Regions from separate parts of the Priestia sp. HNGD-A6 genome, predicted to be linked through region 2. Evidence: riboswitches for the same ligand, from Rfam matches in the RefSeq annotation. Region 2 holds a riboswitch; the other holds the start of a gene.
What was found. Region 2 has a riboswitch for ZMP and ZTP ahead of SCI76_RS01935 (phosphoglycerate dehydrogenase). Riboswitches for the same ligand answer to the same signal wherever they lie in the genome.

Region 1 (3,527 bases), 1.6 Mb from region 2:
GTTATTTACAAAAGGTAAAAAAGCGAATTGAGCAATAAACGGAATGATGAATAAAATAAATATTATGAATTTTCTGTTCAATTTTTACTCCTCCTCTAAAATTTATCTAACAATGTTCACTATGATAGCAAGTCTGACATAGTAAAGCAATAAGTTTTTTGAAAATTTCGTTATAAATTACGAAAATTTTTTTAGAAAAACAAAAAAAGGGTATGAGAAGAAGATATTTGAAATGATTAGGGAAGAAAAAGCAGGGGAGAACCTAAGCGCAGTTGCCTTTGAAACAAAAAAAGAACGGAAAAGAAGAAAGGTAGTTTTCTCGATGAGATAAAGTATATTGCTATTGCATTAAAGAAAAAGAATTTGTATGTTCAAATATAGATTTATGGAAGCTATAAAAACGAGCAAATAAAAAAACTAGACAATAAGTGCTTGTCTAGTTCCACCACTCTGTCAATGGTCCTTTGTCGCCATAAACAGGATCTGTTGTAGGAATAGGTACTTGTGCAATTTCATCAAATACGTGAGGGCGATCCGTTTGTTTTCCTGTTCGTAAGTTGTAATCCATGCCCTCTGGATAAGCTCCAACCACTTTAAAATCAGCAGTTGACTGCAGACGCATATGTCCTGTACCTGCAGGGAGTACGAGTACATCCCCAGCATGCACCACGATATTTTCTCCCATATGTCCACCTAGTTTTAAGCGTGCAGATCCGCTAATTACACCTAGTGCTTCATGAGAATTGCTGTGGTAATGGTGAAAATCATATATGCCGCCTACCCAGCTGTTTTTCCAGTTGTGAGAATTAAAAATGCTCTCTACTTTCTCTTTCTTACTAATAAATACGTGTTCATACAACAAAACTGGAAGACGAGGGTGATTTGGAATGGTTCCGTCGTCATCAAAATAAAGAACTTTTACATTTGCATAATTCATAAGCATCCCTCTAACAATCTTTTTTCGTAATTTTCCCTGTTTTTTGCTTGCGTAAACAGAGAAGTTTGCTCGAAGTACTTCATTCGTTGCGAAGTGCATGATATGTAGGTGTTAACGTTTTCCCAAAAGAAGTCTCCCACTTCAAGCGTAGCTAAGTGGTGGGCAGTTTACTTTAGTATCTTTTCTTCATATTGTATATAAGTAAAGGGGCTAGTGCAAGAATTCTATGGATATATAGATGTTAATTCGTATTTTGTAAATGAATAATATATATTAATATAATTTTTAGAAGTTGATATGCTCGTGAAGTAAAAGAATCAAATAATAAGCAAGGTTAGAGTTTTAGTTGTTTTTTGTAATTAGGAAGAGATTTTAAGAAGATTTATTCGGAATTTTACGAATAATTAATTACTTTTGTAAAAGTAATGTAAACATTTTTGTGTATTGAGTAATAGTAATGAATGTTATATACTGATAAAAAATATATTCCTATATGTGACTGGCGCAACATGGATGACCATGGGGGAGCATATAGCGTATAAGCCGCGCGCCTGGGCAAACACTTGAGAAAATTTCGCAAGTGTTTTTTTTATTTTCCTAGGGAAGAGGAGTAGATTTGGATGAGCAATATGCAAAGGAAGATGGGAACATTTGCTTTAACCATGACAGGCATAGGTTCGATTATCGGTTCAGGATGGCTGTTTGGAGCATGGAAAGCAGCTCAAATTGCAGGACCCGCGGCTATTTTTTCATGGGTTATTGGAATGGTAGTTATTTTGACCATTGCCCTATCGTACGCTGAACTGGGCGCGATGTTTCCGCAAGCAGGGGGGATGGTTAAATATCCTCAGTATTCACACGGATCATTTATTGGATTTTTGGCTGCTTGGGCTAACTGGATTTCAATCGCTTCAACGATAACAGTGGAGGCTATTGCATCTGTGCAATATATGAGTACTTGGCCGTGGAAATGGGCTCGCTGGACTCATGAATTAGTAGACAATGGCATTTTAACGTCCAAGGGGTTGGCAGTTGCGTCTCTGTTATTATTCATTTACTTTTTTGTGAACTATTGGACGGTAAATCTCTTTGCTAAAGCAAACTCATTTATTACGATTGTTAAATTAATTATTCCTGGTTTAACGGCAGGGGCTTTATTTTTTGCTGGTTTTCATAGCGGGAACTTTTCAAGTGAGCATGGGGTAGCACCTTACGGATGGGCGAGTGTTTTAACGGCAGTGGCAACATCAGGTATCGTGTTTGCATTTAATGGTTTTCAAAGTCCTGTAAATATGGCAGGAGAAGCAAAGTCACCTAATAAATCGATTCCGGTAGCTGTAATTGGTTCAATTTTTATTGCTGGAATTGTATACATTATATTACAAATTGTTTTTATCGGAGCAGTAAGTCCGTCATCAATTGCGGATGGATGGAATCATTTGAATTTTAATTCTCCTTTTGCTGATTTAGCGATTGCGCTTGGAATTAACTGGCTAACAATCGTGTTATACGCAGATGCATTTGTTTCTCCTTCCGGCACAGGTGCTACATATACGGCAACGACTTCTAGAATGTTATACGGGATGCAGCAAAATGGATATTTGCCAAAGATATTTGGTACTCTTCATCCACTTTACAATGTCCCGCGCCCAGCTATGTGGCTAAATTTAGCAGCCTGCTTTTTGTTTCTCTTTTTATTTAGAGGATGGGGTGTCTTAGCAGAAGTGATCTCAGTAGCGACGCTTATCTCCTATATTATGGGACCTGTAGCGCTTATAACATTAAGAAAAACGGCTTCACACTTTTACCGTCCATTTTATTTAAAAGGGGCATCAGTTATTGCGCCATGCGGCTTCGTTTTTGCTTCTTTGACGCTTTACTGGGCAAGGTGGCCACTTACAGGTGAAGTGATTTTTATTATGGCAATTGGCGTGCCAGTTTATTTTTATTACCAAGCGAAAAATAAATGGGTGGGCTTTAAAAAAGAATTTTTAACCGGGGCTTGGATGCTTATCTATTTAGCGTGCATGATTTTTATTTCCTACATAGGAAGCGAAAAATTCGGAGGCAAAAATATTTTACCTTTCGGATGGGATATGCTAGTGATTGCTTGCGTATCATTAGCCTTTTATTACTGGGGAATTAAAAGTGGCAAATCTAACCGATATATGAAAGAAGCTGAACAAATCAATCAAGAAAATTTTAAATCTAAATAAAAAACACGAGCCGGTGCTCGTGTTTTTATTTAGATGAATGGAGAATTTAGACTTAGTTTTTATCAAAATATTGTAAAAAACATAGATTTTAAGGTTTGAGGATTTACACAGAGGGAACCTTTATTTGGGATAAAGTTCTAAAAAAACAAAATAAAGGGGATTGGACAGCTGTGAAAAAAATGAATGTTTTGGCTTTGGTTTTTGTACTTATGCTAGTATTAGCGGCTTGTAACAGTTCTAAGGAAACGGGAGGATCCACTTCGGCTAAAAATAAGGCGATTGAAGCATCTATTGACAGCGCTTCTTATATTTTAGTAGATAGTGATGAAGGAGCTACAAGTGAAGAAAAGGGGCTGTTGAAAGTTGATTTAAAA
Region 2 (3,527 bases):
TAATCAAACGGACTATTTTCTGGAATAAATAAAATAGCATTGTAGCGAATCGTTCCATCCACATTAATGTGAAGGTGAGTGAGCGGTTTATCAAACCCGTAGCGCTTTTCTGAATAAAATTGCTCATAGTCTTCTGAAGTCAATTCATTTTTATTTTTCTTCCAGATCGGTACCATACTGTTGATAACTTGCTCTTCTGTATAATCTTCTAGCTCGTTATCAGAACCTTCTTTAGGACGTTTTTCCGTTATGTCCATTTTAATTGGGTAGCGGATAAAGTCTGAATACTTTTTAATGATCTCTTTTAAACGATACTCTTCTAGATACTCATCATATGTTTCATCTTCTGTATTTTCTTTGATTTTTAAAATGATTTGAGTTCCAACCGTTTCTTTTTCGCAAGGTTCGATTGTATAACCATCAGCACCAGTAGATTCCCATTTATAGGCTTCATTGCTGCCTAACGCTTTACTAATCACCGTTACGACATCTGCCACCATAAACGCTGCGTAAAACCCAACGCCGAATTGGCCAATAATCGTGTGTCCGTCCTTTGTTTCATTTTCATTTTTAAACGCAAGGGAACCGCTTCGCGCAATTGTGCCCAAGCTGCTTTCAAGCTCTTCTTGCGTCATGCCAATCCCAGTATCTGTAATGGTTAAGGTACGGTTAGTTTTATCTGGTGTTACTTTTATGTAATAGCTTTCTTTGTTAAAACGCAAGGAGTCGTCTGTTAAGGCTTTGTAATAAATTTTATCGATTGCATCGCTTGAATTTGATAGAAGTTCTCTCAAAAATACTTCTTTTTGAGAATAGATGGAATTAATCATCATCTCTAATAATCGCTTTGATTCGGCTTTGAATTCTTTTTTTGACATAAGAAGTTCTCCTTTCCAAATAGGGCTTATAAAATAATTAGCACTTGAGTGGATAGAGTGCTAATCACTCTTTTTATTTAACATGTATTAGGATATTTGTCAATATATTAGGAGATTCACTAAAGAGATTAAAAATTTGACTGAAAAAAGCAAACTTTTAAAAAAAGGTTGAACGTTCTGAAAGAGTTTGCTAGAATATACTTAATTTCAAAGACTATATGTGACTGGCGAAACGCGGATAACCGTGAGGAAGCATATAGTGACGTAGCCGTTCGCCTGGGCAGAGGTAAGGGATTAATACATATCTCTTACCTCTTTCTGTTTAGGGGGAGAGGATATAGAAGTTATCAGACATGTAGGCTAAAAAACCAGACTTTTAAAAAAATTAAAAATGAAGTTCCTTTATCCAAAGGTAAAAACATGTAAAACTACGATGATAATCAGAGGAGAGTACAAAATGAGCACATTAACATTAGAAAAAGTACAAACAATCAAAACATTAAACAACATTGCACAAAAAGGTCTAAATGTTTTTAATCAAGAAGGTTATCAAATTGACAACGACAGCGAAAATCCAGATGCGATTGTCGTGCGTAGCTTTAACATGCACAGCATGGCATTTGACCAAAATTTAAAAGCTATTGCACGAGCTGGAGCAGGGGTTAATAATATACCGGTGGACGCTTGCACAGAGCAAGGTATCGTTGTATTTAATACGCCAGGAGCTAATGCAAACGCAGTAAAAGAAATGGTTTTAACTACAATTATGGCTTCTTCTCGTAACTTATTTGCTGGAGTTGAATGGACAAAAGGATTAGACGGCCAAGGTGATCAAATTCCTAAGTTAGTTGAAGCAGGTAAAAAACAGTTTGTTGGAAAAGAAATCAAAGGTAAAACATTAGGCGTTATTGGTTTAGGTGCAATTGGTGCTCTTGTAGCAAACGACGCGCTTGATTTAGATATGGACGTAATTGGTTTTGATCCATTCATTTCTGTTAATACAGCTTGGAATTTGTCTCGCAACGTACAGCGTGCAATGTCTCTAGAAGAACTATTTGCAGCATCTGACTATATTACGGTTCACGTTCCATTAACGGACGACACAAAAGGTGTTTTCAATAAAGAAACGTTTAGCATCATGAAACCTGATGTTCATATTTTGAACTTCTCACGCGGTGAGCTTGTAAACGAAGAAGATATGAAAGCTGCTCTTGAAAGTGGAAAAGTTGGTCGATATATTACAGATTTCCCAAATCAAAATGTCTTGAACATGAAAAATGTTGTGCCAATTCCTCATTTAGGGGCATCAACTCAAGAATCAGAAGAAAACTGTGCGGTAATGGCAGCACGTCAAGTGAAAAATTTCTTAGAAACAGGAAACGTTAAAAATTCAGTGAACTTCCCGAATGCATCTCTACCTTACACTGGGAAAAAACGCGTAGCTGCTTTCCATCACAACGTGCCGAATATGGTAGGACAGCTTACGCAAGTATTCTCAAACTACAATTTAAACATCGCAGATATGGTGAACAGAAGCCGCGGTGAATATGCGTATACAATGATCGATATTGACAATCAAGTAAGTGACGAGATTGTGCCTGAGCTAGAAGAAAAAATTGGTCAAATTGAAGGGATTATTACAAGTCGTATTATCTAATTTGGTTATCATCATATTTTAGTGTTTCAGCCCTAACTTTTCTAAGTTAGGGCTGTTTTTACATGGTATTTATCCTCATATCATTTCCTTCAGTCCCATAGCATATAGAAATACCTTTAAAGAGGTGAACGTTTTGTCAGAAGAAATGATAGGGATTTTGATAGGGTCACTCATCGCGCTGGCAGGAACATTCATTACGTCTGTCGTAGCTATAGCGATGTCGAAAGAGCAATACAAGCAAGAGCTTCGCAAAGCATTTATCCAAAAGAAAGTTGATGCCTATACCCATGTGTGTCAGGTTATTTTAGCTATAAAAAATGATTTACTGACAATAACCGTTTCTTCAGCCGGCTTAAACTGGACGGCCCAATCTATTAACAAACTAGCAGATGTATGTATTACGGAAGGACTGTGGATCGATGAAGAAGACAGCAAAAAGCTGGAGGTTCTGCAAAAGCAGCTTTCAAAGTTTGTATTGGATGAAATAGAACTGTCTAGACATGATATCCTCACAACCTGTTATGAAATTATTGAGTATTGTGAAAAAAAGGTAAGGATTCTTCATTTTATGACTAAAAAAGAATAGGTGATTACTACTTTAAGAAGGGGTAGTAGACGGATTAAAAAAGAATCGGAATATAAGGTCAAAAAACAATCCGTTTATACGCCAGCAGTCGACGAGGGCATTAGTAAGGAAAGGGCCAAGGGGGAATTTTTTGTAAAAACGATAGAAAAAGATAGGCTCAGTACCGGGTCTATCTTTTTGCGTTTATATAAAGATTAAATATATTTATATATGCATGTGTCCAAGCATTTACAGAAAAAACTCCTAAAATATAGTCCAGAAAGGAGACGATTGTATGTCAAATTACGAGTCGAGCAAACCGTATATTAAATCCGTTAATATACCTAATCCTTTATATCAATCGTTAAAAGGAGACTATTTTGTTGGACAAACTGAGCCTATTCGTTTTGATGGAAATAGAAACGCT

Region 1: linked by a shared signal. The riboswitch ahead of SCI76_RS09990 (APC family permease) and the one ahead of SCI76_RS01935 (phosphoglycerate dehydrogenase) in region 2 are both predicted to bind ZMP and ZTP.

What each region holds. Positions count from the first base shown of each region.
Region 1 is NZ_CP138621.1:1,985,892-1,989,418, reverse strand. Features, by position in the region: gene SCI76_RS10000 (DUF3311 domain-containing protein) at 1-81, opposite strand, end outside; gene SCI76_RS09995 (cupin domain-containing protein) at 437-1,036, opposite strand; ZMP/ZTP riboswitch at 1,423-1,501, shown strand; gene SCI76_RS09990 (APC family permease) at 1,558-3,153, shown strand; gene SCI76_RS09985 (DUF5105 domain-containing protein) at 3,333-3,527, shown strand, end outside.
Region 2 is NZ_CP138621.1:357,309-360,835, reverse strand. Features, by position in the region: gene htpG (molecular chaperone HtpG) at 1-878, opposite strand, end outside; ZMP/ZTP riboswitch at 1,089-1,167, shown strand; gene SCI76_RS01935 (phosphoglycerate dehydrogenase) at 1,336-2,535, shown strand; gene SCI76_RS01930 (hypothetical protein) at 2,669-3,121, shown strand; gene SCI76_RS01925 (DUF6143 family protein) at 3,396-3,527, shown strand, end outside.